Regions from separate parts of the Paenibacillus sp. BT-177 genome, predicted to be linked through region 1. Evidence: riboswitches for the same ligand, from Rfam matches in the RefSeq annotation. Region 1 holds a riboswitch; the other holds the start of a gene.

Region 1 (16,290 bases):
CTTCGGCAATCTCAGGATGAAGAGTATGATTGGTATAATCTGTTCGAACAGAAGCAATCATCATCATATCCCAACGGGTCAGCGGTTTGTCAGGAGTAACATAGAATTGATAGTTTGGATATTTGCCCCCTACACTTTCAGCAAACGGCCACACATAATCCCCGTTGAATATAGCTGCAAAATCTTGATTCGCCCAGTGCTTGCGTGCATCTACAAACTCTGAGGATTTTCCAGCTGAATAATTGACTTCTGGAAAAAGTTTATGAAACATATGTACAAATTCTGCTTTTGTTATGGTTTTGCCTGGCTTGAAGGTCCCATCCTTATAGCCGCTGACAACACCTTTGTCGACCATCGAACGAATGGATTCGGCAGCCCATTCATATTTTGTACCATTCACATCAGGAAACGTATTTGCCGCCAATGCAGATTGACTGAACAACAGTGCCACCGCAACCACAGGGGTAATCAGCCATTTCTTTTTCAACATCTTGTTCCACTTCCTTTAGGTAAATTTACGTAGAAAATAGTTCTCCAGACTCAATGTTATATCGGTATTTCCTATGCAAAAGATGAACCTAAACACAAAAACGACCTTCGCAACGAGTAAAATTCGTTACAAAGGCCGTTATCCGTAACCTAAACGTGTATCTTTAGGAATAATTCAGACCACCATTCGAAAAATTAACAAGGCTCTTCGTTTGGTTTCCCTGCATCTGTAGCTGTACGGAAGCTTGAACCACAGCCGCATGTAGCTACAGCATTTGGATTATGAATTGTAAAGCCACCGGACATACCGGACTCTTCAAAGTCGATTTCCAGACCGTCCAGATAGCGGATGCTTTCCTTTTCCACGACTACTTTCATATCCTGTACATTCATATATATATCCTGATCCGTCTCGTTGTCGTCAAAGCCCATGGCGTACGAAAATCCTGTACAACCACCTGGCGTAACACCCAGACGTAAAAACATATTCGGCGTTTCCTGCTGCTCCAGCATTTCTTTCAGGCGTTCAGCAGCGGAATCGGTGATGTTAATCATAGCTCCATCCTCCTCTTTTACTTCATGCTCCCCTTCAGTATACTCTCTTATTTGCAGGTGCTCAAGTCATGGAATGTCCTTCCGTTACAGGCTTAAACACCTCTTTTTCTACTCGTTTGTATTGAACACCAGTGGTGTGAGGTTTATAATAGGTGAAGAGTGTGTTAAAGAAACTGTCGGAAATTTGTCATTTCAAAGGCGAAATTAAGAGACATTCGTCATTGTAGCCTGGCATTGTAACATTTTTCACATATCGTATATCCGCGCTGCCGGATTCTTACCGACGGAACGGGACATCCTGTGCGCATCAAGCGCTTGTGCCGCTAATTTGGCGGGCAGCCTCGCACAGAGCAACTTGAAGGAGGAATAGGCATGTCCACATTAGTTACACCTTTTACAGACCGCAGAATGGCGGAAATTGTGGAAAAGGTACAAAACGGGATTCGTTTGAACCTCGAAGATGGTATATATTTGTATGAAACTGACGATATTCTCACATTGGGCCAGCTGGCTAACGAAGCTAATTTACGCAAGAACGGAAAAAAGGTTTATTTTATTGAAAATATGAGCCTGTACTTCACCAATGTATGCGAAGCGCGCTGCGCGTTCTGCAATTTCCGCAAGGATCAGGGGGAGGAAGGCTCTTATACGTTGTCCGGACAGGAAATGATTGATTATGTAGAGCAACATATCCATCCAGGCGTAAGAGAATTCCATATCGTCGGCGGTCATAATAATCATGTACCTTTCCAATACTATGTAGATTCACTGAAAGCGCTGAACGAAAAGTATCCCAACGTTACACTGAAAGCATACACTGCGGCGGAAATTGACTTTTTCACACGCATAAGCGGCTTGAGTATTAAAGAAGTTCTTCAAGAGCTGCAAAAGGCAGGACTTCAATCTCTGACTGGTGGTGGCGCGGAAATCTTATCTGATGAATATCGGAAGAAGATGCGTGTTACCAAAGCCAATGTGGACCGTTATCTTGAAGTACATCGTACGGCCCATAATCTCGGTATGAAAACTCATACGACCATGCTGTACGGTTCAGTCGAAACTTATCAGGATCGTATTGAGCATATGCTGCAAATTCGTGAATTGCAGGACGAAACGAACGGATTTATGGTATTTATCCCACTGTCCATGCAGCCGAAAAGCAAAAACGCCAACATCATGCGTCGCAACTCTGCTTACGAGGATCTCAAAACCATTGCGATCAGCCGCTTGATGCTGGACAATATCGACCATGTTAAAGCTTACTTCATTAATATTGGTCCACAATTGACGCAGGTCGCTCTTACCTTTGGCGCATCAGATGTCCATGGTACGATTGTACGCGAGCAGATCAGCCATGCTGCAGGTGCGTTAACCCCTTCCGGCTTGACACGTAAAGAGCTAATCTGGCTGGTCAAAGGTGCTGGACGCATACCTGTAGAACGTGACACCTTCTATAACGAAATCGAAGTTTTCGAATAAGTGTAACATCGGATTCAGATTTCCCGCGTGCATTTTATCCCCATTACTCACACCATGCAGCCTCAAGCTGCCCCGGAACACACTGGTCTGTCTGCCAAAGGCAGGCCCGCTTTTCCGGGTTTTACAACAACAAAAACTTGTGGCTAGATCGACAAGACACCAGACCATTGCCGGGGACACGGTAACGAAAGGACGGCGGATTTTGATGAAAAATTTCGTTATTCTGGGGGGCGGCTATGGCGGCCTTACCATTGCCAAAGAATTGCTGGATAAACACATTCCCGACAATATTCAAGTTATTTTAGTGGATCGGATGCCCTTTCAGGGCTTGAAAACAGAATACTATGCCCTTGCGGCAGGTACCGTATCTGATTTTGATTTGCGGGTACATTTTCCCGATGAACAACGCCTTATTCGCAAATATGGAGAAGTCACATCGATGGATCTTGAGAATAAAATGGTCCATTTTCAAGACGGTGAGCCTTTGCCCTATGACCAGCTTGTCATTGCACTAGGTTGTACCGACCGCTTTCATAATACACCGGGGGCAGAAGAATACAGCTGTACAATCCAGTCCTTTAATCATACTCGCCAAACGTATCTGCGCTTGAATGAAATCAAGCCTTATGGACATGTCCATATTGTAGGTGGCGGCCTAAGTGGTGTCGAGATTGCTGCGGAGTTACGTGAAAGCCGCGCGGATTTGAATATTACGATTATGGATCGGGGCGAGCGGGTGCTATCAGCATTTCCGCAACGTTTGTCTGCGTATGTACATGCCTGGTTCAAGGAGCATCATGTGAATGCGCTAAACCATGTTGCGGTTTCCCGTATTGAGCCAGGAGCTATTTACAACCGTGACGAGCAAATTATGACCGATGCGGTTGTATGGACAGCCGGGATTCAGCCCGTTAAAATTGTACAGGATTTAGCAGTTCCTAAAGACCCTCAGGGTCGCATCGTGCTAAATGAATATTATCAAATACCGGATCATCCTGAAGTGTACGTCGTCGGAGACTGTGCGAGCCTTCCTTACTCTCCAAGCGCTCAGGCGGCAGAGGTGCAAGGAGAGCAGATTGCCCACATTGTACGCGACCTGTGGAAAGGCCAAACGCCTCACCCGCATCCTTTAAAGCTACGTGGTACATTAGGTGCGCTGGGCAAGAAGGCCGGATTCGGTTATGGCTTTATGGGCAGTACCTCATTGCGTGGACGAGTGCCACGTCTGCTGAAAAGCGGTGTGCTCTGGAAGTCCAAACGCCATTTTGGCTAATTGGATCTTTAATAAGCAAAAAGGACCTGCTTCCATAGCAGGTCCTTTTTGCTGGTGCATCTATGAATAATATATATTTTCTACAAGAGAAGGCTGGCCCTGCGGATGACTTCTATTTTCAATCCAAATCCAGGTTGTCCCATGCTTCGGCTTCTTTAATTTTGTTGAGAATCACTTCGTACAGAAGCTCTGCTGAATCTGCGGATACAATTTCACCGTTAACCATCGCATAAGGCTCAGCGTTACACTGACCGCAATTGCTTAGGCAGCCGTATTCAATCACATCATAATCTGGATTCTGTTCCAGTTTAGCCATAATCTCATCGGTACCAAAATGCATGTTACTGGTGCAAAATTCAATAATAGGTCTTAACATTTTTTTCACCTGCTTTGGATGACGGGCATTTTAATTTGGCCCGCTTTGTAATATAATAAACAAGGTATAGGAAAGGAGTTGAATTCTAATGAGCGAAGCACAAAGCGTTCAGATGTATGATGAAGTAGCAGACGTACTGGATAAGCTCCGTCCGTTCCTGCAACGCGATGGCGGTGACGTTGAGCTGGTTGACGTTGAAGACGGCATCGTTAAGCTGAAGCTGGTAGGTGCTTGCGGCAGTTGCCCAAGTTCTACAATTACGCTGAAAGCAGGGATTGAACGCGCTCTTCTCGAAGAAGTTGAAGGCGTCCAAGAAGTGGTACAAGTATTCTAATGCTAGATGCATAATGATCAGAGAGTCTTGAGTTCGGTAACGAAGCTCAAGACTCTTTTTTGTATTACAGCGTCTAAAGCTCTCTCAAGCTTATATGGTTGGCCTAATGGGGTCCAATCCTCCGGACACATCCATAATATTGCCTGTTATAAAATCTGAATGCTCCTCACACAAATAGCCGATCACTCGCGCAATGTCCTCTCCGCTTCCTGGACGCCCACGCGGTGTCTCTTTATCCCGCATGCCGATGACATCAGCAATCGACTTTTCCTTGTTCGCTCCTCGGATATCCCCTGGACAGATCATATTGACCGTGATGCCATAGGGAGCTTCCTCTACAGCTAGTGACTTCGTAAAAGACACCAGCCCCACCTTGGCAGCTGCGTAGACAGCCCGATGCGGCCAAGCCCTTGCTTCTCCAGCATGACCAAAGCCAAAATGAATAATACGTCCCCATTGCTGGCTACGCATGTGCGGCAATACCAAATGATCCAGCAACATGGTACCGACCAGATTCCCCTGTATCATGGCATGAATCTCAGCTACACTATAGTCCGCAAAAAGACGGCGTTCCCGGATGAAGGGTCCGGCATTGTTCACCATAATATCAACCCCGCCCAGACGATCCTGCACTTCACCGATCAGCCTCGTGATATCTTCCTGAACAGAGATATCTGCTTGTAAAGATAGACAGCGTACTCCCTTAGATTCAATTACCTGCTTAAGCGCTTCGGCTTCAACCTGGCTATGGACATAATTTAGTGCAATGTCACAACCTTCATCAGCCAAACGCAGAGCGGTCATTTTACCTAAACCTTTGGCACTGCCCGTTATGAGTGCGACTTTGTCTCTCAACAGTTTTCCTCCTCTTCACAGAGAACGGTCACCCCCAAGTATAAAATATTTAAGCAATCCCTACAACTCCAGCTAAGAAGAAACCCCAGTCCTCTTGTTCAAGAGAATCTGGGGTTTACGTTCAGCGGTTTCTTATTTTCTGCTTAAAATGCAGGGATAATTGCGCCTTGATATTTGTCTTCAATGAATTTTTTAGTTTCTGGAGATTGCAAAGCTTTAAACAATTTTTGGATCGCTTCGGAATCTTTATTGTCAGGTCGTGCTACCAGTACGTTAGCATATGGAGAATCTTTGTCTTCCAGTGCCAATGCATCCTTGGTCGGGTTCAGCTTGGCTTCCAAAGCGTAGTTCGTATTGATTAACGCAATATCTACTTCAGGCAACTGACGTGGCAGCATAGCTGCTTCCAGCTCTTTGAATTTCAGGTTTTTCTTATTTTCAGTAATATCTTTTACGGTAGCTTCAATGTTGCTTGCATCCTTCAGCTTGATCAGACCTTGTTTCTCCAACAGCAGCAATGCACGGCCTCCATTGGTTGCATCGTTCGGAATCGCTACTGTTGCACCGTCTGGAAGTTCATCAAGCTTTTTATATTTTTGGGAGTAGATACCGAATGGCTCCAGATGAACGGCGCCAATAGATACCAGATCCATTTTACGCTCTTTATTCATCACATTCAGGTAAGGTACATGTTGATAAAAGTTAGCATCCAGTTGCTTGTCGAACAATTGCACGTTCGGCTGTACATAGTCATTAAACTGAACGACTTGAAGGCGAACTCCTTCTTTTTCCAACTGAGGCTTGATCGCTTCCAAAATTTCCGCATGTGGCACAGGAGAAGCTCCAACTTTCAGTTCGACTTCACGTGGTGACCCGCCTGTATTTTCGGCCGCATTGTTTGTATCCGATGTAGTGCTCTTTGTACCGCAAGCAGCCAGTACCGCAATTAATGTCAAGCTCAATACAGCCAATACCCATTTCTTCATGTTGTTACCCCTCCAATAATTTGTAATATTCAGGATCAGACGTCCTGATCAATAAGGATATCTATATGTTTTCCCTATTTCCGAGTATAATGCCGCACAAGGCGATCTCCTGCCATTTGCAGCAATTGTACCAATACGACCATCAGTACGACTGCAACGATCATTACAGCCGTTTCGTAACGATAATAGCCGTAGTTGATTGCCAGCGTACCCAGCCCACCGCCCCCGATCATACCGGACATTGCCGTGTACGATACGAGTGTAACGACAGTAATGGTTAATGCGGCAAGCAGGCCCGGAAGTGCCTCACGCAACAGCACACGCCGGATAATTTGTCCTGTCGAGGCTCCCATCGCTTGTGCAGCCTCAATGACACCTTTGTCCACTTCACGCAGAGACGTTTCGACAAGACGTGCAAAGAAAGGGGCAGCCCCGATAACCAATGGCGGAATGGTTCCCAGCACCCCAGTCGAGGTACCTACCAACGATCGCGTAAAAGGAATAAGTGCAACGATCAAAATGATAAATGGTACGGAACGCAAAATATTAACGATGAAGGATAATACAATGTATATCACTTTCATCAGAGTCAACGAGGAGCGGCTCGCCAGAAACAACAATATACCGAGCGGCAAACCAATAACGAGGGTGAACAATGCAGATGCCCCGAGCATCTGAAGGGTTTCTAGAGTAGAATTCCCCAGCTCTTCCCAACTCACTTGCGAAAAATCAAGTTCGCTCATTGTCAATCACCTCCACATCAAGTCCTTGTCCAGATACTTCGCGCAGCGTATGCTCTATATCTGAATGGTTTCCTTCAAAACGAACGATCAGCTGTCCATACGGTACATTTTTAATCGTAGAGATGGTTCCCTGCAAGATTGCAAAATCAACACCTGTACTTCGAGCTGTACGCGACAGAATCGCATCATAAGTTTTGCTGCCCAAGAAGGAGATACGTACCACCTGTGCCGATTCCCCGCTACCTGCAGCTGCAATCGCTGCTTGTAACTCCTCGGGATGTTCTGCCTCCCGCTGGATAAAGTCCTTAGTTACCTGATGCTGTGGCTTCAAAAACACTTCCGCCACCGGACCTTGCTCCACGATATCGCCCTCATGAATGACGCCAACTCGATCACAAATGCTTTGAATGACATGCATCTCATGAGTAATCAATACGATGGTCAAATTAAAGCGTTGATTAATATCCAACAGCAATTTCAGGATAGACCCTGTCGTCTGCGGATCAAGCGCAGACGTCGCTTCGTCACACAGCAACACATGCGGATCACTAGCCAGTGCCCGTGCAATTCCTACCCGCTGCTTCTGTCCACCCGAGAGCTGTGACGGATATTTTCCACTGTGTTCTTTAAGCCCCACTAGTTCCAACAACTCACGAACTTTCTTGTCCATCTCCTGCTTAGGGGTATTTACCAGACGCAATGGAAACGCAATGTTGTCATACACTGTCGCCGAAGACAACAAATTAAAATGTTGAAAAATCATTCCGATTTTTCGGCGTTGCTTCTGTAACTGGGATTGACTCACAGTGGCAAGATTAACCCCATCTACCCATACTTCGCCTGAAGTAGGGCGCTCCAATAAATTAATACAGCGGATCAACGTACTTTTGCCCGCCCCGGAATGACCAATCACCCCGAATATTTCTCCACGCTTTATAGAAAGATTCAACCCGGACAACGCATTAACGCGTCGGTTGCCTTTACCATAATGCTTGGTTAATTGCTTAAGCTCTATCAACGTGCTGCGACCCCCTTCACTTCTTCCTTACCCTTTTAACCAATTGTCATCTCTCAGGATTGTATAAAATCGCTATTTATTTATACAAAAAAGAGCCCCTTTCACAGAATGAAAAGGGCCCCACCTTGCGAACCTTTTCTCATCTGCCAAAATCGCTATAACTCTAGCGGTTTTGTAGGAATTAGCACCATATGTTCCCTCCCGGTGCATTACACCGGGAAAGAACGGGTTGCCGGGCTTCATCGGGCCAGTCCCTCCACCTCTCTGGATAAGAAAAATATGTTAAACTCCAGCTTTAGCTGTCCGTTTAGTTTATATAAAAAAATAATTCAAGCATTTTTCTGAAACTAGGTTTCAGTATAGATAGTTTACATTGCTTTGTCAAAGGATATTTTCTGTCATAATTATGGGCGCACTGCCCGATTCTCCCATTGTTTCGCAGTATAAGAAAATGCATTTGATAGCGACCGGCATACCATTTCCAAGCCCTGCTGCAAATCTTCCAGATGGTGATCGAGGTCCTCCAGTTGGATTTTGCCATATAAAGCACGGTGACGTTGCCAGAGATCATCCTGCATTTCCGTGTTCATATAGTGTATCTCCGTATTTCGCCGCTTACGCAGGCGATTGATAGCATCGTTATATGTGTCCTTGATATCAATTAAATTATCGGTCAATATAGGATGCATTTTGAGATACTTCAGCTGTCGCAACACAGTAAAATACGAATAATGCGCCTTATACTGCCCTGTTTTCAAATCATACAGGTCATTCATCCAGTTACCCAACTTATCCAAAATAGAGAATACCCGCACAAATCCATCCTTATAAAAGAATACGTACAAGGCATAATCGGATTTTTCATCCTTGCTCATATCTTCAGCGTATCCGGCTTTTACTTTCATACGAAAAAAGGCGGCAGCATGATGGCTCTGCTCCAGTTCATCCAAAGACGACATCAGACCACGTGTTAAAATATCCGCCTTCCGAAAGTCATGAGTCGGATCACCACTGGCCTGGATTTGTCGTTCCAGCAAATGTAACATGTCTGACATGCTATTCATGGCATCCAGCAGGAAACCATTATTTACACGCGGGGGCTCGCCCAACAGCTTGCGTATCATGCTTCACGCCTCCTTGATATCTGTAAAATCCGGCTGTTAAGATGCTTTAATAGGCGTCAAGCGAAATAACTCGTCCATCGTTGATCTACAAGCTTAACAATATCTTCACGTGGCAGTACCTCATCAGGGTAGCCCGGCTTCATACGTGCATCCACCACAATCGGCAGCTTATAGTTCAGGTGATGCAAACGCACTTCGCTATCAGCGTACATATCTGTAGCCGGGTTAAAGCGTGTGAATACCGTCCACAGGAACGAAGCTTGGGAGCGAACAACTTCTTTGGCATCGTCCACGATAAAGACAAGTGGCCACTCTTGCTCACCCGCAGCTAATCGCTCCAATACACGCGCAGCGAGTTCAGGCTCCTGCTCAAAGGACGAGCCGGATACAACGAGGCATCCTCCGCAATAGGGTTCGATTTCACGAATGCCCGGCAGATTGCCGCCTTCATAAACGCGAGGCAATTCACGCACAGGCTCGCCTACCCCCATCAGAATCGCCTTGCTGCCGTGATTCAGCTTGCGGCCCGTGTAATCGAGTGTATCGTGAGACGTATGGTTGAAAATAAACAAATCTCTGGCTGGATTAAATCGTTCCAAAATGGTTTCGAGCAGCAGGTTAAAGTCGGATAAATCGATCACCCGATCCGTCAGCATCAGGAATTTGGTCAACGACAATTGACCTTGACCCAGAATGGTAAAGCCGGATACCAGCGCTTCACGGGAGTAGCTTTCACGTACGACTGCCGCTGCCAGCGCATGTACACCTGTTTCTGCATATGCCCATAACGACTTGACGGAAGGCATCACAAGCGGATAGGCGGGCGACAACAGACGTTGCAAAAATTCGCCGAGATAGTAGTCTTCCTGCCGTGGCTTACCTACAATGGTTGCCGGATAAATGGCATCTTTGCGGTGATGCATATGTTTGACATGAAACACAGGGAAATCATGTTGTAATGAGTAATAGCCAAAATGATCGCCAAACGGCCCTTCCGGGCGGCGTTCATGAGGCGGCACATAGCCGCTGATCGCAAATTCGGCTTCTGCCGGAATCCGGTGACCTCCGAGCGGGTCTTCCGTCATGGGCAGCTTGCCCCCCATAATCAGGGAAGCCAGCAATAGCTCAGGCAAATTTTCCGGGGCAGGAGCAATCGCAGATGCAATCAGAGCAGGCGGGCCACCGATGATGATCGTCGTAGGCAACGGCTCATTACGCAGCTCTGCTTCATGATAATGGAAGCCGCCGCCTTTATGGATCTGCCAATGAATCCCAGTCGTCTGATCATCATAAATCTGGATGCGATACATCCCCAAATTATGATCCTTGGACTGACCTGGCTTTTCGGTATACACGAGCGGAAGCGTAATGAACGGTCCTCCATCCTCGTGCCAGCTGGTCACTCTAGGCAGTGGAGCCAGCGGAGCATCAGTACGGCGAACGCCCAATACAGGAGCTTCGTTATGAGATACTGTTTTTAGACCTACTTTTAGCATGTCCTTAATCAGCCCACGTTCATTCCACAACGCTTTGGGGGTAGGTGGAAGCAACGTTTTGGTCGCACCTACAATTGCATCCATCAGTTGCTCTGGACGAGGGCCAAAAGCCATGTCCACACGGCGATTCGTACCGAACAAATTACTAGCTACAGGAAACGGGGTTCCTTTGACATTTGTGAACAGCAGCGCCGGACCTTCTTCCTCAATGACTCTTCGGTGGATCTCGGCCAGCTCCAAATAAGGATCGACAGGTGCTTCTATAATTTTAAGATCATTTTCTTTACGTAGCGCTTCAATAAATTGGCGCAAATTCTGGTAGATCAACTGGATGATTCCTCCTAAGCAAATCAAGCCCTCGAGAAACTCGTGGGCCTGGTTTGTTTCTTATGATGTTATTATACGTGTTCCAACGCCTCTTGGGCAAAAATACGCTTCATTATAATCTACAAAATGCTTAGGTACGCTGTGCTTGGGTCGGAACAAGCTTGCGGTCCGGTGACAATTGCCATACACGATAGCTCAGATAAGCCAAAATGGAGAACAACGATGCAATCACCAGCATATGTCCCAGCACGATAAACATGTAAATTTCAGGTCTGTTGACGTACAGCAAGATAATGCCAATCACCACTTGAAGAATAATCAATACGACCGATACGACACCCAGGGTACGAATATCCCGGTGATTCGGGTGATAACGGTATGAGTAGTGACCCACAGCCAAAATAATGACAAACAGCAGACCGGCTGAAATCTGATGAAGCAGCAGTGGAGATATGAAACCCCCAATATTTACAACCTTCTGGATGACCGAATGACTAAGCAACGCTCCTGAATAGACAGCAATATAGGTATAAATCGTTGATAGCCATATAAAGTTACGATAGCCGCGACTGACACGCCCAGGAATCAGACGGGGAGTGTAGCGTGAATCCGCATGCTCCTGCCAGGCCCCCAGCGTCATCATGGTCGCACTGGCAAAAGCAATAAGCGCAAAGCCAAAATGCAGCCCCATGACTGCAGCCGATTGGGAGAATATGACAGCCAATGCCCCCATCGCACCTTGTATGATAACAAACAATAGCGTGAGTAAGGAGAATAGCTGTAAATCCTTCCGATGCTTCATAAACAGCAAAAAGCCGACAAACGAGGCGATAGAAAGAATTCCGGCCATGGCACTGACGGAGCGATGAGAGAACTCAATAAGGGATGCGATGGTATGCGCCGGAACCAGCTTACCATTACAAAGTGGGAATTCTCTTCCACAGCCGAGACCCGAATCCGTTCGCGTCACGACCCCTCCACCGAAGGTGGCCAAAAACATGACAATACATGTTACGAGTGCCAGCCATTTTAATATTCTGATTTTGTTATTCAATGAATTCACCCGTATCCTTCCAAATATAATATTTATTCACTTTAGATGTTGTGAAATGATCACTTAAAGTAATTATAACTGATATATCGTTCCTTGACATACGAGCTTTGTTGACAAAATGTGAACGTGTCCGTAAGAAAGCCGCCTCCTTCGGAAGGAAGCGGCTTTCTGAATATCCTGATGATTAAGGTTCCCTGCGGAGCCCTCATACATACTATTATCTGTTATTTTGCCAAGTTAGCATGGACTTCTACAGCCCGGTCCAAAAACTGCTCAATTTCCTCGCGGGATTTACGCAATCTGTTCACCAGACGTACTAGTTCTCGCCCTTCACTGTAAGCGATAAAGCTAGGAATCCCTAGAACATTTTGCTCTTGGCTGACACTTTCGGCCTGTTCTACATCAATCTCAATTAATGTAAGCTTGTCTGCATATTGTTGCTCTACATCAGGCATGAATGGATCAATAAAATGACAATCCCCGCACCAGTCCGCCTTGAACACAGCTACAGTTACACCTGGAGTGGATATTGCCTTATTAAAGTCTTCATGAGAGACGATTTTTTGCATACATAATTCCTCCTTAAACTTCTTTTGTGCAGGAGATCCTGTACTTTCTATTGTAACGCCAAGTGAAGCTTTTGCACACTCCCCTATTATGCTCACATGCCGATTGGAAGCCCTCTCATTGAGACATACTATAGATATACTTAAGAATCCACATAGGCGACGACATCCCAATAGCATACCCAACATACTTGGTGGAATACGGGGATGCCTGCATTTGAAAGGAGGTTATTTAAACATGTCTCTCACCGAATGGCTCCATGTCGCATCTCGACAGCTTCAGGGGGGGCTCAAGTTACTGGGTTCCGTTCCGCGTGTTGCGGAGGAGGCATGGGAGGGCAAACGTGCGGCCTGGACCGAATCCCGTAAATTACGCTATCCCTTGCGTGATCTGCCGTGGGACTATCATTCGGCACAGGCCGCCATGAATGAAGCTGAAGCATTAATGTTGGTGAACGGACCCGCTACGCGTCCCTCTTCTCTAAATATGCCCTTATGCGAAACAGACTGTGAGCTGCTGGAGCGGATCAAAAACGATACAGCACAGGAGAATCGCAGCAACATCACGCGCACTGCCGCTTATCTTGAATGCTATCGTGGCTACCCGGAATTACACTGGGCATTACTGGCCCATCTGGTTTCTCGTAATGGCGGCTATAATATGACTGATCTGAAGGGGGAGCTCATTGGCAACCTGTTCGGCGAACAGGAAAAGGAGTGGCTATATCGGCTACTTGAGCGCTGTAACGCTCTTATTTTTCAAGACGCTTATCCACAGTTGCAGCTTTACATGCACAGCCGTCATTTGGGACGAAGTTGCTTCCATTTGTTGCCTCATTTTCACGTTTCGCCATTCATGAAGCCCTTTTGGGAACGTTTCTGGGCTTGGCGGGATAGTTCTCTTTTGACGGTGGCGCTCATTATTAATGAACAAAACTATATTGAAGGACGGGTTGTGAAAGACCCGTATTTTCAAAAATTTGTGACACATAAGCCAGGTTTTTATTTGCATGACTGGCTTCAGCTCAATCAGGTTATATTTCCGCTTGGGCTAAACGGTGGACTTGCCGGACTTGTCATGGAGCATTTCGGCCATCTGGACGAGCGGATCGGCTTTGGTAAAAGTCTTTACGCTATGTTATTTGGCCATCAGCAGGTACTGGATCAGGTATCCGCATTTGCAGCCAGCGTGCCGCATACCGGGTCTCGCAGCGACTATTGGCCCGGACTATTCACTCCGAATGTACAAAAAGCGCTGCGCTCTCCAGAAGAGAGTGCAACGCTTTTAGCACATGAATGGCTCCCGCCAAGTCAACGTCTGTACAGCCCGGAGCTGAACGCCGTCTGGTCAGATACAGCCTATGATCCGATTCCCCGTTATGACTGGTTTCAGGACGGTTCTACACTTGGGCATATCAGTGAACCAAGACGGCCTCTGTTATTTGCCATGCGCCATGAGCATCGCCATGGCATTCAAAAAACAGCAATGGCCCATGATGCTCATAACAGCTTAAGGTCCTTTCACTGAACAGATGAGAGGGCTTTTTTAGCCTCGTTGTCCAGTGGACTCACGCTGTAGGCGCATTAACGGACGCAATACCTTCTGCAACACGCGCGGATAGTTACCCAGCTCGTCCCTGCGCAATACGCGCAGTACAACCAGCAATACCAAGTAGCATACCAGTACAACCGCTCCGGCAATGCAGCACGCAATCAAGAAGGCTACACGCGCAGGCATCAGATGTACCAGCAAAATGCAGGCTTCATTTACTCCGTACCCGATAGCTCCCGAGACAACGACTGCGGTTAGGAAGCCAGCCCAGCGACGGCCCATGATTGAGAAGGAAACAATACCTTTCAGCACACGCAAATTCAGCAACGTAATGACGAGAAAACATAATCCGGTTGCGGCAATAATTCCGTAAATCCCTAGCCAACCAGCCAGCAGCCAGCTCGCTGCCAACTTCACGACGATCCCAACCATCACATTGACCATTGAAATACGCGGCTTCCCCATACCAATCAATATCGAATTAGAGGTCATCATCGTAATCTGAAAGATCGTTCCGAGTGTCAGAACAGCGATAATCCCGCTGCCTCCAAGCGAGCTGAACAGCAGGCCATTAATAGAATAGGCAGTCACACATAAAGCCAGCACAATCGGCATTCCAGTCAGAATAGAGATGCGCAAGGCAAGCGTCATCTGATTTTGTAAATGCTGTTCATCCTTACGGGCAAAAGCCGCTGAAATGATCGGAATGAGCGATTGACTGAGTGCAATGGCCAAAATCGGCGGAATGCCTGCCACACTCTGTGCCCTAGAGCCTAGATAACCCAACTGAGTAGTCGCCTGATCCAATCCCACTTGTCCAGACAGCAGTCTAACTACAATCGACGTATCAATAAAATTAACCGCCGGAACCGTCAGAGACGACAATACGATAGGAATAGAGAGTTTGAAAATATCTTTGTAAATGCGCATCATCGGTAGCGCGGAGCGTTCCTCTTGAAATTGCTCTTGACGATCTTGGCGATCCTGACGACGCAATTTCACCGTGTAGTACAGCATTACCGCCAGAGCGCCGAGACTTCCCATGACACCCCCAAAGGAGGCCCCCGCCGCTACCTCACGATCTCCATAGCCAAGCTTCAAAATAATAAAAGCGAGCAGAATTGCGGTGGCTACCCGTGCGACCTGCTCGACAATCTGTGAAATACCGCCTGCGGTCATATTACCGCGTCCTTGGAAGTATCCGCGCATCATCGCAATGGCAGGAAACAACAGCAAAGCGGGTGCCAAAGCCTGAATAGCCAAAGCAGACTGCGGAACCCCTGCTACATGCTCGGCAAAATAAGGCGCTCCAAAATACAGCAGCGCCGTAATGATAACACCGGCCACGGCCGCGAATATCAAAGCCGCACGATACACACGTCGCGCTTCCGCAGGACGATCCAGTGCGTAGCGTTCCGAAACCATTTTGCTCAGTGTGCTGGGAATGCCGGCCGTAGCGACCGTGAGCAGCATCAAATAAGCGTTGTTCGCAATAGTAAACGAGGCGTTCCCGACGGAGCCGAGCAAATGCTCCAATGGAACGCGCTGTACCAGACCAAGCACTCTGGCCACCAAGGCGGCAGCGGCTAAAATAAGCGTACCTTTAAGGAATGTTTCTTTATTGGACAAAATGCGTTCCCTTCTTTCTTGCTGTTCACATGCATGCAAAAGCCCCGCAACAAACAGTCATGGCCTGAGCCATCACCGGTGCGGAGCCGCATGTCGATTCTGTCTCTGCAAATCATAATAAACGAATCTCTGGTTAAAACACCCAAATCAAGAATACAATAATCATGGCAAGCTGCAAAATTACTTTCATCACGGTGCTAGTAAATAGACCCAAGACGGAGCCAAAGCCCACTTTTATAGCTCGATCCAGCGGGGCTTTGCCAATCAGCTCACCCAGCACAGCACCGATAAATGGTCCCAAAATCAAACCGAATGCTGGAATAACAAAGGGGCCGATTATGATTCCCACAGTACTAAGGATCGCTGACAGACGCGAGCCGCCAAATCGCTTGACTCCCCACGCATTCACAGCATAATCCGCAATAAAAAGGGCA
Region 2 (16,290 bases), on a different contig from region 1:
GACTTGATTAATAAAAGCGGGCTGGAGTTGAAAAAGTTTTTCAATACAAGTGGTGAAGTATACAAAGAGTTAAAGCTGAAAGATAAGCTTGGAAACATGAGCCGTGAAGAGCAAATTTCGCTTTTGTCCTCGAATGGAAGATTAATCAAACGTCCAATTGTAACTGACGGGAGTAAAGTAACGGTAGGATTCAAAGAGGAAACATTTGAGGGGACATGGGGAGCTCAGTAACGCCCAATTTACCACCATGATATGTTATACTGTGGGGGTTAAATAATATGATGAATGGGAGCAATACAATCTGTGACACAACGCAATGAACAATCCGTAATGCTGGTTGACGGCATGGCCCTGCTTTTTCGTGCTTATTATGCAACCGCTGCAAACGGTTATATCCGTCGTACAAAAGCTGGAGTACCAACGAACGCCATATATGGTTTTATTCGATATTTTTGGGATGCAGTCCAAACCTTTAATCCTACACACGTCATTTGCTGCTGGGATATGGGCGGAACGACATTCCGTGGGGAACATTTTGCTGCGTATAAGGGAAACCGAGCCGACGCACCAGATGATTTGATTCCTCAATTTACTTTGATCCGTGAAGTGACGGACAGCCTCGGCATTCCCAACATTGGGGCGGAAGGCTTTGAAGCGGATGATTGCATCGGTACGCTCGCACGCCATTATTCGCAAAATGAGGACATGGATGTCATGATTCTATCGGGAGATCATGATTTACTTCAATTGGTAGATGAGCGGACACAAGTCATTATTATGAAAAAAGGACATGGCAATTACATGGTATATACCCCGGAGACGCTGTTGTCTGAAAAAGGGCTTAAGCCGCGCCAAGTGGTGGATCTCAAAGGTCTGATGGGTGATGCAAGTGACAATTACCCGGGAGTACGCGGAATTGGTGAAAAAACGGCCCTCAAGCTGGTGCAGGAATACGACTGCATTGAAGGCATTCTGGAAAATCTAGATCAATTGACACCGTCGGTCCGTAAAAAGATCGAGAGTGATTTGGATATGCTGCATCTTTCACGCAAACTTGCTAAAATTCACTGTGATGTGCCTGTTGCATGTGCTTTAGACAGCTGTCTGTTGACACTGGATCACGTGCAAATTGTCGACAAATTTGAGCAACTTGAAATGAAAAGCTTGTGTACGTTGATGGGTGTCGCAACCGGATCATAATGAAGAGCTGTTAGGCTGGGGATGTACATTTCAGGTAGACTAAGTTATATAGGGATGCTGACGCTTGGTGCGTGAGTGTCCTTATTTATATGCCATTATGCCAGCGAAGATATATAGCCATGTGAAGGATTTTATACAATTGTGATAAGGGGATTGACCTTAAGCTCGTTTCAGGTGAATATAGTGAAGAGAGATCATGGAGAGGGGATTACAACAGCTATGACAGTATTGGGAGCAATTGAGGCAGGCGGCACCAAATTCGTATGTGGAATCGGAAATGAACGTGGGGAGGTCTTGGAAAGAGCAAGCTTTCCAACAACAACTCCAGCAGAAACCATGGAGAATGTCATCGCATTTTTTGAAGGCAAAGGGATTGAAGCGCTGGGTGTAGGCTCATTCGGACCAATTGATCCTATCGAAGGCAGTGATACATATGGTTATATTACAACAACGCCAAAGCCGCATTGGGGAAATTATAATCTGATTGGCAAACTGAAGGAGCATTTCGATGTACCTATGGGGTTTGATACGGATGTAAATGGAGCAGCACTGGGTGAATCCATTTGGGGTGCTGCTAAAGGATTGGACAACTGTCTGTATATTACAATAGGTACAGGCATCGGAGCGGGTGCTTTGGTTGGCGGAAAGCTGGTACATGGATTGTCCCACCCGGAAATGGGACACATTCTGGTACGTCGTCATCCAGAGGATAACTATGAGGGCACATGTCCATATCATGGAGATTGTCTGGAAGGACTGGCAGCCGGTCCGGCGCTCGAAAAAAGATGGAAGGTTAAAGGACACGAGCTTTCTGTGGATCACCCTGCCTGGGAAATGGAGGCGCATTATCTGGCACAGGCTCTAATGAGCTATATTTTAATCCTCTCACCGCAAAAAATTATTATGGGCGGCGGAGTAATGAAGCAGGATCAGCTGTTCCCGCTCATTCGTACCAAGCTTCAACAACTTTTAAACGGGTATGTACAGCATTCAAGTCTGACTACAGAAATTGAGCAATATATCGTATCTCCAGGATTGGGTGACAATGCTGGATTGTGCGGAGCTCTGGCTTTGGCCAAGGAAAAGCTGAATTCTTAGAATTTATGGTTGACGGTACTCCAAGGTCCGGTTATCATATAGGCAACAGCATAGTACGGATCAAAAAGGGAAGCACCTTTCTTGCGAATACGCGGGATAGGTGCTTTTTTTTGCGTTTTGTATTGTGCGGGTCAGTAATCTAATTATATGAGGGAGGAAGAATCATGGAGATTGTATTTTTAAATCGCTTGTCCAAACGGAATGAACAGGGCTGTGAGGACTTTGCGCAGGTATGGATTGGACAACATGAAGGGGGATGGAGTGCAGGCTGGAGCACACACCATGTCCCAGATGAAAGTATAGACGATCTTTGGTATGAGGGGAGTTTGTGGCAGGAATTACTGCATGTATACCGTCATGAGCTGGCGCTCAAGATGGCTGAGGGCTACAGGCCTCTAATTCATGGCGTTTTTCATGAACAAGCAGGATCATCGGGACGTGGACAAACGCTACAAAAGCTGTATTGCTATAGTGATTTGTTTCCGCGTGATGAGGTGTATGAACAATTGACAATGTGGAGACGGCAAAAGGCAGCAGCTGAGCGAAAAGCACCTTATTTTATCGCTACGAATCGACTACTTCGACTCATCAGTGTCTTTCTTCCTCATACCGAAGAAGAATTGTTAGAACTGCCTGGTATGGGCCTGGGTAAGGTGTCGCAATATGGGACGGAGCTATTGGCTATTACGAAGCAAAATGATCGGACTACGCCATTTCCGCTGAACTGGGTAACAGAGGCACTTGAAGAAGAAGTTTTTTTGTCATGGCTGTACAAGCAAAAAGAAAACCAGTACAGACAGGAACTAAACAAGTTTAGCCTGACTAGAGCGATTATCGAAGGCATTTCGGACGGTCTTTCACTGGAGCATATCGGAATGAAGACAGGCTTGCACCGTCGAGAAATGATTGAAGCTGTGGAACATTTGGATAGGGATGGAATGGATATGGAGAAGCTGATCTGCAAGGAATTGGCACATGTATCTGAGGAGGAGCAAGTAGCCATCTGGTCTGCTTATGCAGAGTTGGGAGATACGCTGCTCAAGCCCATTATGCTAAAAGTGTATGGAGAAGAAAAAGCGACGGAAGCAGGACTGGATCAAATTTATGAGCGATTGCGACTGATTCGTATACGGTTCCGCCATCAGGAGGTACCTGACCGACATGTTGGATAATATAGAGACGGTTGGAAGTGTCCTAAAGTACAAATAAGGTGCAACATAAAAAAGCAGCAGCGAGTTCTTCATAGGACTCGGCTGCTGCTTTTGATGACCAAGCTTGAAAAATTGGAGTAATCACCCAACTTGGTAGTTTTGGTTTACTCTCTTCTTTTCAAACCCAGTCCTTCTTGCGGAAAATACAGAACATACTGACACCTAGTGCCACCATAATCCCAATGACGACAAAATAACCATAACGTGTATGAAGCTCAGGCATATTATCAAAGTTCATCCCATATATTCCGGTAATGACCGTCAACGGCATAAATACGGTTGTAATGGCGGTAAACACACGCATGATTTCATTAGCACGGTTGGCGATACTTGACTGATAAGCTTCTCTAAGGTTCCCCATCAAGTCGCGATAAGTTTCGAAAGTCTCCGAAATTTTCACAGCATTTTCATAAATGTCGCTAAAATATTTTTGTAGTTGATCGTCGATAAGTCGCAAATCCCGTTTGTTCAGGGTATTGATGACTTCCTTTTGCGGGCCGAGCACTTTTTTTAGCCATAGAATCTCACTGCGCAAGCCGATGATTTCGTTCAAGTGCGACTTTTTCGTATGCATTAGAATGTCTTCTTCCAGCTTTTCAATACGAACCTCAATCCGGTCACCAACCAGAAAATAGTTGTCAACGATCAAGTCGACCAACAGATACATAAAACGGTCAGGCTGGCTGACTTCCTGCTCCCACAGCATAGGCTTGAGAGTACGAAGCTCATTGATTTTCTGCTTGGTCACCGTAATGATAAAATGGCGGCCGAGAAAAATGTTCAAAGCACGCAAAAATATTTCTTCATCATCAAAACGAATACTATTTACAACGATAAAATAATGGCTTTCATAAATTTCAATCTTTGGACGCTGTTCTTCTTCACTCAAACAGTCTTCTACTGCAAGATCATGCATAGAAAATAAGGGCTGGAGCACTGTCAGATCCTCGACATCGGCATCAATCCAATAAAAGCCTTCTGCCGGTGCAGTGAGCGCCATTTCAATTTCTTCGACAGGGGTAAAAACCCCGTTGTTAACCAAACGGATTTTCATATATGTCACTCCTTATGCTCCGTCGTAACGGAAATACGTTTACCTTAAGCATAAGGAATGGACTCAGTTAGCCAGTTAGCCGGTTCGGGTAAGCGTGCATACCATCAAAAGCAGAAGGCTTTTGGAGCGTGCAGAGCCTGGCGTCCCGTCTTTCGGCAAGCTGAAGTCATTCCTATGCTGTTGTTCAGGGATCGCCGCCTATTCGGACTCGGGTCGCCTTCCATTCCGGATTCACCTCACAAATGTTCTTTTTTAGATTGCCACAGTATCGCAGAAAACACTCTAATCTACACTGCTGCACCATATTTTTGCCTATTAGCACTTGTATAGTATAACGCTCGGCCTACGGCCTTTCAAGCGCAAAATCATGGGCAAAATCAACAGCAGTCATATGAGCTTCTGCGACAGCGAGGATATGATTTAACCTATGGAAAAGGTAGACAAAATGTGAATGCAGGGCACAAATTTATAAGTCCATCTTGACGAAGCCCAGCCGATGCATTAAAGTGAACAACAAGAACTTTGTGAACCCAAAATGAATATAGCGAAATCTTATCAAGAGCAGGTGGAGGGACTAGCCCGATGATACCCGGCAACCGGCGATTTTTATCGCACGGTGCTAATTCTTGCAGGACTCGCGCTTTGTACAAAAAAGCGTAGCCCTGACAGATGAGAGAGGCGCATATGGATACAAATATGACCTTTCTCTAACTGAGAAAGGTCTTTTTATTATATGCCCGGCATCTCTACCAGACGATTTTCGCACAACTTACCGATCAAGGAGTGAGTTTACATGCCGATTAAAATCCCAGACACGCTGCCTGCCAAGGAAGTGCTGGAGGGCGAAAATATTTTCGTAATGGATGAAAGCTTGGCTTATCATCAGGATATTCGTCCGTTGCGTATCGCCATTTTGAATTTAATGCCTACCAAGGAAACGACGGAAACCCAACTGTTGCGCTTAGTCGGTAATACGCCGCTACAAGTAGATGTCACGTTGGTGCATATGAAGTCTCATATATCCAAAAATACATCGCAAGAATATTTGAACATGTTCTATAAAACGTTTGATGAGATCAAGAACAGTCGTTTTGACGGCATGGTCATTACAGGAGCTCCGGTTGAACAGCTTGAGTTTGAGGATGTGAACTACTGGGAAGAGATCCGGCAGATCTTTGAATGGACGAAAACGAATGTAACTTCGACCATGCATATCTGTTGGGCCTCACAGGCAGGCTTATACCATCATTTCGATGTCCCTAAATACGGGCTCGACACCAAATGCTTTGGCGTATTTCCACACACCGTAATTAAACCTAAAGTAAAATTGCTACGCGGCTTTGATGAACTGTTTTATGCTCCTCACTCCAGACATACAGAAGTTCGGCGGGAAGATATTGATCATATTGCCGAATTAGAAGTCTTATCCGAATCCGAGGAAGCTGGAGTATACCTAGTAGCCACACTTGACGGTAAACAAATTTTTGTAACAGGGCATTCTGAATATGACCCGCTTTCACTGAAATGGGAATACGACCGCGATGTGGCCAAAGGACTGGATATTGACGTCCCCAAAAATTATTTTCCTAACGATGATCCTGAACGCATACCACCCTCTATCTGGCGAGCTCATGCCAATTTATTATTTTCAAATTGGCTTAACTATTATGTATACCAAGAAACACCTTATGATATCGGACCTCAGATTTAAAAAGGGGCTTGTCGTTTACCCTTATACAGTAACACCTTGCAGTAGCGCAGCAGTATAGTCTTGGACATCCATTTTTGCAGCATATGTTATAGCACCTACTATGGAAGTGAACAGGAGGATTCATATGAGTGAGAAACAGTGGAAAATCGAAAGCAGATTGGCACAAATTGGTTCAATTGAGGAGCCAGTAACTGGGGCTGTTAATTACCCGATTTACCAATCTACGGCATTCCGCCATCCCCGTCTGGGCCAAAGCACTGGGTTTGATTACATTCGGACGATTAATCCCACCCGAAAGGTACTGGAAGAGGCTGCTGCTGCACTTGAATCTGGTGATGCAGGCTTTGCTTGCAGCTCAGGTATGGCAGCGCTGCAAACTGTATTTGCATTGTTTGGACAGGGAGACCACCTCATTGTATCGCTGGATCTTTATGGCGGGACCTATCGTTTGCTAGAGCGTATTTTATCCAAATTTGGTGTGACCGCAAGCTATGTGGATACAAACGATCTTGAAGCACTCCAACAGTCATGTCGACCGAGTACCAAAGCTGTATTCATAGAAACGCCTACAAACCCGTTAATGATGATAACTGATATTCAAGCGGTAGCTTCATGGGCATCACAACATGACTTGCTTACTATTGTAGATAATACGCTGCTAACACCATATTTCCAGCGGCCATTGGAACTGGGTGCGGATATTGTGGTACATAGCGCAACCAAATATTTGGGCGGGCACAACGATGTGCTGGCAGGGTTGATTGTAACCAAAGGAAAAGAGCTGTCAGCTGAAATTTCCTTCCTGCACAATTCCATAGGGGCCGTGCTTTCCCCGAGCGACTGTTATCAGTTGATGAAGGGGATGAAGACGTTAGCGCTGCGCATGGATCGACATGAGCATAATGCAACGGTGTTGTCTAATTATTTACTGACGCATCCGGCAGTGGCGGAAGTATTTTACCCGGCGCTTGAAGGTCATCCGGGTCGTGAGATACAAAATAAACAATCCAGCGGAAACACAGGGATTTTCTCCTTTAAAGTAAAGGATGCTCGTTATGTGGAGCCTTTGCTTCGTCATATTAAGCTTATTGCGTTTGCCGAAAGTCTGGGCGGTGTGGAATCGCTAATGACTTATCCTGCTGTGCAGACACATGCGGACATACCGGCAGAAATTCGGGATGCAGTCGGGGTAGATGACAGGTTGCTTCGTTTCTCCGTAGGTATCGAGCATACAGATGACCTGATTGAAGATTTGCGTTCGGCACTGGAAGCGGCACGTCAAGAAGTAGAAGGAGGGGAGCAGCAATGATAGAGGATGCGAGGAAGATCGGAGAGGATCAGGACAAAGGGCGGAAATTCGCAACCAAGCTGCTGCATTTTGGCTCTGAAATTGACAGTGTTACAGGGGCATCGAGTGTCCCGATCTATCAAGCTTCGACCTTTCACCATCATGATATTTTTAATCCTCCACAGCATGATTATAGCCGCTCAGGTAATCCGACACGACAAGCTTTAGAAGATTATATCGCATTATTAGAAGGCGGAGCTTGCGGTTTTGCCTTTGCTTCTGGTATGGCTGCTATCTCCACTACATTTATGCTCTTATCTGCTGGTGATCATGTCATTGTTTCGGAGGACGTATATGGAGGAACATATCGACTGCTGACCTCCATCTTGAAACGGATGAATATCGAAACGACCTTCGTCGATATGACGGATCTCAACCTTGTGAAAGAGGCGTTGCAGGAAAATACAAGGGCTGTGTATATGGAAACCCCCTCTAATCCGACACTTAAAATTAGCGATGTGGTAGGAATAACCTCTTGGGCAAGGGATAATGGGCTGTTGACGTTATTGGATAATACTTTTATGACACCTTATTATCAACGTCCGATTGAGCAGGGAGTCGATATTGTATTGCACAGTGCGACCAAGTTTTTGGGTGGACACAGTGATGTACTGGCAGGACTTGCGGTAGCTCGTACTGAATCATTGGGGAGACAAATCAAGCAGCTGCAGAATGGATTGGGTACCGTGCTGGCTCCGCAAGAGTCTTGGTTGCTTATGCGTGGGATGAAGACACTGGAGGCGCGTATGGCTCACAGCGAAAAAAGTGCAGCTAAGCTTGCAAACTGGCTAAACGAGCGCAATGACATTGAAGCGGTATACTATCCGGGTTTGGAGAACCATCCAGGGCGTGCAGTTCATGAGAGTCAATCGAGCGGTTATGGTGCAGTGATATCGTTTGATGTGGGTTCTGGTGAGCGTGCAAAAGAGGTCCTCAGTCGTGTACGTATTCCCATTGTGGCGGTGAGTCTGGGAGCAGTGGAAAGTATCCTGTCGTACCCGGCAATGATGTCACATGCGGCTATGCCGCAAAGTGTACGGTTGGAGCGCGGGATTACGGACGGTCTACTCCGTTTTTCCGTAGGTCTGGAGGACATTGATGACCTGATCCGTGATCTGGATGAGGCGTTGCGCTAGAGCGTTAGCACAACCGCAGCAGCTTAACGTTATACGAAGGAAGCAAATAGGTACAGCCTTAAGCAGCAGGTTTCCGGTATTCAGGAGACTTGCTGTTTTCTATATGAATGACATGAAAGACAGTGTGAAAAAAGGCACTTTTCAGTCTAAGTATGGTTCCTTACCTAAAGATATGTTAGTATTATCATTAGGTTTTACTATGCTAAATAGCACAGACAACATACAAGGCTAGTCATGAACATACATTACGGCAGGGTTCGAACGCAGGTTTGTGAAAGCATTCTCGTTCATAAGTCCTGTCTTTCATTTCGTCGCCCTGTGACAGCGAAGGAGGATACACCATGAGTGTAATCGACCATATTTTAGATAAAGCCCTACGCGGCGAACGCCTGAATTTAGAGGATACCGTTGCTTTGTTCGAATCAGACGAGGTTGAAAAAATAGGTCATGCGGCAAATAAAGTCATGAATCGCATGCATCCCGATCCCATAAAAACCTTTGTCATCGGACGAAATATTAACTATACGAACGTGTGTGACGTATACTGCCGCTTTTGCGCTTTTTACCGTAGACCGGGTTCCGATGAAGGTTATGTTTTGCCGGATGAGGTAATTTTTCAAAAAATTAAGGAAACGCAGGAAGTAGGTGGCACCGAAATCCTAATGCAAGGCGGTGTAAATCCAAATCTGCCGTTCAGCTATTATACCGATTTGCTAAAAGCTATTAAGAAACGTTTTCCCGATATCACGATGCACTCCTTCTCACCAGCTGAAATTCATAAAATGAAGGAAAAATCCGGTCTATCCATGGAGGAAACGATTCGGGCCATTCATGAAGCTGGGTTGGATTCGCTGCCAGGCGGAGGCGGAGAAATTTTGGACGACCGCACACGCCGCAAAATTAGCCGTCTCAAAGGCTCCTGGCGTGATTGGATGGATGTTATGCAAACAGCTCACAAGGTTGGGATGAACACGACAGCTACGATGGTTATCGGCTTTGGCGAGTTGATGGAGGAGCGTGCACTGCATTTGTTGCGTGTCCGTGATGCTCAGGACGAATGCATTGAAAACAAGTATAACTCTGAAGGATTTTTGGCCTTTATTCCATGGACCTTCCAACCAGACAACACCAACCTGAAGAAGGAACGCCAGACGCCAGAGGAGTATTTGAAAACTGTAGCGATCAGTCGTCTTGTTTTGGATAACATCAAGCATATCCAGTCTTCATGGGTAACCATGGGACCGGAAATCGGTAAAAAATCGCTGTACTACGGTTGCGATGATTTTGGCAGCACCATGATTGAGGAGAACGTAGTTTCCGCTGCAGGTGCAACGTATAAGGTCAACATTGAATCCATTTTACAGTTGATCCGTGAGACGGGTCACATTCCGGCACAGCGCAATACCCGTTATGATATTATTCGTACTTTTGACAGTGCCAGCAGTATTGAGCATGACTTTATTATGCAAAATTAAGACCTGTTATTAGGCGCTATAACCAGAACGCTTATCTATCACTAATCCAATGGAGGGATTGATGTAGATAAGCGTTCTTTGTCGTCTGTTAGAAACAACAGAACTTTCCTTCAACAAAAAGAAATAGACCGCCCTCTCCAAAGGTATACGGTCTATTTCGGTGAACAAATCTTTGAACTGCCACCGCCCTTGTAAGCGGCTGTTGCTAAAGAGTAGGGATGCTACAACATCCTTACTCTTTTTTAGTGTCTACATATTAGCTATATTTTATCATTATTGCCAATCCGCATAACAATGGAGTAAAAGCGTATTTTGGTTAATATATTGGGCTTTGCTACGTTTCCCAGCACTTCATATGCATGATCTCAGCCTGTGGGTCTGCCATTTGGATGACTGCCTTAAAGCGCTGCAAATCTAGAAGATGAACGCTGTAAACGATGACCATTTGTTCTTTTTTATCTGATTCACTTTTCATCTTACCCTTTATCTGGGCAGAACCTTCAATAGGTGTGCCGTGTAAACGCAACCTGCGATATATGGCATCTTCGACAGTTTGCTGTTTTTTGCTGACAATACAGACCGTGCGTCTCAGACCAGTAAACATCAGCCGGGTCGTTTCGTAAGCAGCGAGACAGGATAAGGCGGAATAAAGGGCTGGCTCCCATCCTAACACAAAGCCAGCCGTAATGAGCAGCAGGCCATTACACAACATTACAATCTGTATTAACGGAATTTTCCGATGGGTTAGTACCAAAGTGGATGGACGGCCATCGTCAGATTCGCTAAGTCCTAGTGAATCAAGCAGCCCCCCGTGACGAGCTGTCAGTGCTGCGCCAAGCCCAATACAGATTCCGCCTCCCAAAGCACATACGACCGGATGGCCGCTCACTGCCGGAAAAGGCGAGAGAATGATGACTGAGCCTGAAAAGGCAAACAAGCCGGGGAGTGCGCGAAGCAGCATGGGCTTGTGAGTAAACAAAGAATACAGAAGCATTAGTGGCAAGTTTAATACGAATAGCAGCAATCCAAAATGCTCCTGTGTGTAAAGCGACATGAGTCTGGAGATTCCTGTAACGCCTCCAGCGATCATATCGTGCGGATGTAAAAACAATTCCAGACCGACGGATGCCGTAATTCCGCCAATCACCGTATAAAAGACAGGGAACCTGCTCGCATCTCCTGAAGCGGGCTTCACAAGCCGCCTCATAGAGTTTCGGCATGTTTTACAGCGTGCGGCATAGCCTTCCCTCCTATGGATTGTCGTATCCAGCTTTTACAGTTACGCCGATTTGCTTTCTTCCTTTCGTAAGCGAGGGTCCTTAAATTTGAATATTTTGTTTAGCATATTAAAGATAGGCTTTGACTGCTTTGTCAGAAGTGGTCCAAGAATTGCCAGTATGAGTACATAGATGGCTGCAAAAGGTTGAACAATATCAAGCAAACCGCCTTCTTTACCCAAGTTGGCCATGATGATCGAAAATTCGCCTCGCGCCACAATAGTTAAACCGATATTTGCGGATGCTTTGGGAGATAAGGACGCCGTACGCCCAGCCAGCATACCCGCCCAAATATTACCAAATAGTGTGAGGAGGACTGCCGCCAGCGCAAGCCATATGGCGTTACCTCCTAAGGACAGCGGATCAATGGACAGTCCGAAGCTGAAGAAGAACAGGGCACCGAAGAAATCACGGAAAGGAACAATTAAATGCTCAATCCGTTTGGCGTGTTCCGTTTCGGCCAGTACCAGACCAACCAGCAGGGCTCCAATAGCTTCCGCTACATGAATTGTTTCCGAAAAGCCAGCCACCAGAAACAGTGAGCCAAAAACAACAAGTCCGAATACCTCATTGGAGCGGATACGGAGAATCCGATTTAGCAGAGGGACGGCCTTTCGACCGATAATAATAACTGCAAGCATAAAGCCAAGCGCAATGAGTGCCGATAGCAATACACCCCCGAGCGAGGAAGAGTCGCTAAGAACCAATCCGGAGAGGATGGAGATGTAGACGGCGAGGAAAACATCCTCAAACATAATAATACCTAAAATCATTTCTGTTTCAGCATTAGCAGTACGCTTGAGATCGACCAGCACCTTGGCTGCAATAGCACTGGATGATATTGTCGTAATTCCGGCAATAACCAGTGTCTCTGCTACAGGAAAGCCGCTCAGGAAGCCCAGAGCCAGCCCCAGTGTAAAATTGATGCCAATATAAATGGTACCGCCTATAGCAATGGAACGACCTGATTTAATCAACCGACCTACTGAGAACTCCAACCCTAAGTAGAAGAGAAGAAACAGCACTCCGATTCTCCCCATAAAATCAATAAACGGGGCGCTTTCGATAAACCGAAAATCAAAATGCCATAGCTCCATCGCATGCGGTCCAACTGCCATTCCGATCAGAATATAAAAAGGGATGACCGAGAAGCGCAGTTTGGAGGATATCAGCCCGACTGCAGCGATTAGAGCAATAGCCAATCCAACCTCAAATACCAGATGATCCATCCAATCACCCGCTTCCGTTCATAAGGATTTGTTTAAAGCGTTTCTGCTGGTCACGTTCTCCAACAACAACTACAGTGGCATCATCGCTAATAATCACTTCAGGGCCAGGATTTACATACTTTTTTCCCTTTTTCTCCACAATGGCAATAACCGTGGCACCCGAATTTTGCCTTACATCCAGTTCCCCGATGGATTTGCCAACACTTGCATAGTGGGATTCCACTCTATACCATTCGATAATAAAATCGTCAAAAGTCATTTCTACACTTTCAAGCTGCTTGGGCTTATAAGTCATACCACCGATGATAGAGGCTACCAATCGTGCTTCCTGATCATTCAGGGTTGTCATAGAAATGCTTTGTTCCAGATCCTCGTAATCAAAGTGATATAGTTCACGTCTGCCATCATCATGAATAATAATGACAATTCGGTCACCACTCTCCGCATCTATTCGATACTTAATTCCGATTCCTGGCAAAATAGACTCTCGAATATCCATTTATAAAGCCTCCTGTATAATACGTTTATTTAAGTGAATGATATGGGAAATAAATCACATACTTTGGGAGTGACATGATAAAATTAGAATTCATCAAATTTTAATTAAAAAATGGAAAATTAAATTTTACGCATTAGATGAATAGGAAAAGTTAGCAAAGAGACATGCAAATGTGGTGATATGCATGCTAAAAGGAGGTTAAGCCACGTAACTAGAGGTGAATTTGATGGGGAATAAGAATAATTGCTTCTTTAGCTTACAGATGACAGGAATAAAAGGCAGACGTAGCTTAGGAATGCTCATGAGCAGCACAAGCGCTATCAAAATGACAAAGGGAAGTGATTTAGCCGCAGCAATCACCAGATGAAGTAACGGGGAGGATTTGCGCACCGCTGGTTTGGAATGATGTTCCAGACCGTGAGAATCCGTTTCTAACGAAGTAACATCAGCATGAAGCATAAATGAAGATCCCGAAGTAAACTGAAGGGATTGAGTGGTATCTTCCGCGTGAAACGTCACAGGAAGGGACAAAATCTGAACGAGGCTCAATATGACGATCATGAATGTGCGCAGCATGTTCAGCATCGTTGACATCTTATCTCCTCCCTCTTGTGAAAAATTCATATCACTATAACCTTAACATACCCCGCCCTAAATATTCAAACGTCTTTCGGTTTTTACCTAATCACGGTAATTGTTTATAACACGCTTAACGTCTCTTTGAAACCTGATCGGCCTCTTTTGCATATGTCTTTTTGTTTCCAGTCGTTCACTTCGTATAACCCTTCAGAGGCCGCCATATACTGAAAGCAGTGATCGAAAGGAGTGAGCCAATGGAACTGTTTACAGTGTGGACCAATACAGACGGAGATCAAGAAACCGACCGTTTTTACGAAGTGGTCAAAAGTAGAACCAAGGGACTACATATGTCACGGCGCGGATTTCGATTCACTTTCAGACAGCTGGACAACAAAGTGGCATGGACCTGCAAGGGCACTGAAAGCAATTCAGCGTTTGAAAGCTTTCTTCCCTGTGTATACAGCATCATGTCTTCGGCCATAGCGGATTATATTATCGAAGTCAGGGAGTGGGGGATTCTCGATCATATTCTCAACAAAGCCTGCTCGTTGCTGGAGAAAGAGGACGTTGAACAAATTCGTAGCATGATTCGCTCACTGTTAAATGATGATGGTCCCCGAGGACGTTTAAAGCGTCATGGTAAGCTGACCACTCTCCTGGAAAAGGATTTCAAGGAGCTTCGTGTGATTAATTTGGAAGGGCTTATTCAATTCAGACTGCATGCGTATAAAAAAGAGCTTGAAGAAATCGTTGACTATGCCATGGAAGAATTCTGGGCAGATCGGCAATACGAAGAATTTATGGGGCTGCTTAAATATTTTGTGTTTTTTCAGGAAAGCAAAGTTCCACTCGTGCATGTACTTCACCAAGGGGGGCATGATTTTACCATTCTCGATAGTGCCATGGTGCCCATACCGACTCCTGATGCAGATGATATTATTGTGGAAATGCCCGGTATTGAACTGGAGATGGAGGTTGAAGATCGAATCGTCAGTACCCTTATTTCGATATCTCCTGCTTCCATTATATTGCACACAGACGATGAGCACACCCCTATTGTGCGGACGCTCCTGCATATTTTTGAAGATAAAGTGAAGCTAAGCAGACTTTATCCGGGGCAGGATGTTCAAAAATAATCAATAGTTCGTATAAACCCATGGATTTCTGGAAAGCCTTTGCCTCAAGGGGAGGTTTTTTATGAGATCCATGTTGGTATGGAAACGGGTTTTGGGAACCATGTTAATCGCAATTTGTCTGGTATTGCCCGGCAATGAGGTTTACGGTCACAAAGAACCGGTCCAGCATAAGAAATGGCAGTCTGCACCTGTTTTGGCTCCACGCGAAGAGCAGGTTATTACGACCATGACGGTCACGGCAACAGGATATACAGCAGGCTATGAATCCACTGGCAAACGGCCGAATCATCCCGGTTACGGTATTACGTATTCCGGTGTAAAAGTGCGTCGTGACAAAAATACACTGTCCACGATTGCGGCTGATCCGAAGATGTTTCCTTTGGGCAGCATATTGTACATTCCAGGTTACGGCTACGGGATTGTAGCAGATACAGGTTCAGCGATTAAAGGCAATAAAATTGACTTGTATTTTAAAACAATCCGGCAGGTGTATTCTGAATGGGGCAAGAAAGATGTGGATGTTCAAATCATAAAAAAAGGAAACGGAAAGTGTACAGAAAAAATGATAAAATCGCTGCAAAAGGCGATAGAAACGCATAAGACCATTCCGCCCGAGACACTGGATGCTTCCATATAATCCTTGAATATTGTTTTTCCTGACTTCACATACTATGTTTCGGGATGAGCTTATCCCGCAAAACCATACTGGGAGGTTGAGGAATATGCCAAATCAAGGCGGAAGTTCTTTCACGAACAAAGGCTTCAAGGCAAACACAGGAAATCAGTTCAAAGCGGAATTTGCACAAGACGATACGGTAGGCGTCGTTTCTCAAAAGGTAAAGCAGTCTGAACAAAATAAAATTCAAGACAACTTCCAAACACCAAATGAGAAGTATGACGAAGAATTTGCGACAGATCAAGGCGGTACAAGTGCAGTAGCGCAAAAAGTTCAAAACTCCAGTCGCAGCAAAATTCAAAGCAATGCACAAACACCGAACGAAAAATTCGACGAGAACTTTAACACAAAATAAAAAAGCATACTCAACGCGAAATGCTCCGGATTGAATTCCGGAGCATTTCGCGTTGAGTAAAAGTGGCTAGATACAATAGGTCTGAGGTTTTATCTCCTTTTTAATTTTTTTTAAGGTGGAATTAAGGTTTAAAGTGCAAAATAAAGTCAGTTAAACAACACCACCTTGAAGCATAGGGTTTGGGAGGAGATATACAATGGACGAATTTAAAAATAATAATTCCGGGCGCCGGAACGACAATGATCAGGTTGATAACGATAAAGCAACTCGGCAAAACGATTCAAACGGTTCCTCATATTATTATTC

The links. A riboswitch is a leader RNA that binds a small molecule or an ion and turns the genes downstream of it on or off. The one in region 1 is predicted to bind S-adenosylmethionine.
Region 2: another riboswitch for S-adenosylmethionine. It lies ahead of metA (homoserine O-acetyltransferase MetA); the one in region 1 lies ahead of OIU26_RS17475 (methionine ABC transporter ATP-binding protein).

The regions. Positions count from the first base shown of each region.
Region 1 is NZ_JAOYTP010000005.1:251,619-267,908, forward strand. It holds gene OIU26_RS17430 (S-layer homology domain-containing protein) at 1-490, opposite strand, end outside; gene OIU26_RS17435 (HesB/IscA family protein) at 685-1,044, opposite strand; gene mqnE (aminofutalosine synthase MqnE) at 1,417-2,523, shown strand; gene OIU26_RS17445 (NAD(P)/FAD-dependent oxidoreductase) at 2,729-3,796, shown strand; gene OIU26_RS17450 (YuzB family protein) at 3,915-4,172, opposite strand; gene OIU26_RS17455 (NifU family protein) at 4,261-4,506, shown strand; gene OIU26_RS17460 (SDR family oxidoreductase) at 4,597-5,361, opposite strand; gene OIU26_RS17465 (MetQ/NlpA family ABC transporter substrate-binding protein) at 5,505-6,347, opposite strand; gene OIU26_RS17470 (methionine ABC transporter permease) at 6,422-7,090, opposite strand; gene OIU26_RS17475 (methionine ABC transporter ATP-binding protein) at 7,077-8,108, opposite strand; SAM riboswitch class I at 8,245-8,383, opposite strand; gene OIU26_RS17480 (Cthe_2314 family HEPN domain-containing protein) at 8,513-9,232, opposite strand; gene OIU26_RS17485 (UbiD family decarboxylase) at 9,289-11,055, opposite strand; gene OIU26_RS17490 (COX15/CtaA family protein) at 11,186-12,118, opposite strand; gene OIU26_RS17495 (thioredoxin family protein) at 12,334-12,678, opposite strand; gene OIU26_RS17500 (DUF2515 domain-containing protein) at 12,914-14,203, shown strand; gene OIU26_RS17505 (polysaccharide biosynthesis protein) at 14,222-15,856, opposite strand; gene OIU26_RS17510 (DUF456 domain-containing protein) at 15,990-16,290, opposite strand, start outside.
Region 2 is NZ_JAOYTP010000002.1:148,841-165,130, reverse strand. It holds gene OIU26_RS06890 (arsenate reductase family protein) at 1-231, shown strand, start outside; gene OIU26_RS06885 (5'-3' exonuclease H3TH domain-containing protein) at 304-1,200, shown strand; gene OIU26_RS06880 (ROK family protein) at 1,420-2,298, shown strand; gene OIU26_RS06875 (HRDC domain-containing protein) at 2,463-3,470, shown strand; gene corA (magnesium/cobalt transporter CorA) at 3,628-4,563, opposite strand; SAM riboswitch class I at 5,113-5,239, shown strand; gene metA (homoserine O-acetyltransferase MetA) at 5,357-6,274, shown strand; gene OIU26_RS06860 (PLP-dependent transferase) at 6,399-7,583, shown strand; gene OIU26_RS06855 (PLP-dependent transferase) at 7,580-8,758, shown strand; gene mqnC (cyclic dehypoxanthinyl futalosine synthase) at 9,100-10,233, shown strand; gene OIU26_RS06845 (YitT family protein) at 10,568-11,428, opposite strand; gene OIU26_RS06840 (cation:proton antiporter) at 11,513-12,739, opposite strand; gene OIU26_RS06835 (cation:proton antiporter regulatory subunit) at 12,744-13,238, opposite strand; gene OIU26_RS06830 (hypothetical protein) at 13,437-13,832, opposite strand; gene OIU26_RS06825 (putative sporulation protein YtxC) at 14,072-14,953, shown strand; gene OIU26_RS06820 (3D domain-containing protein) at 15,015-15,590, shown strand; gene OIU26_RS06815 (hypothetical protein) at 15,676-15,984, shown strand; gene OIU26_RS06810 (S1C family serine protease) at 16,181-16,290, shown strand, end outside.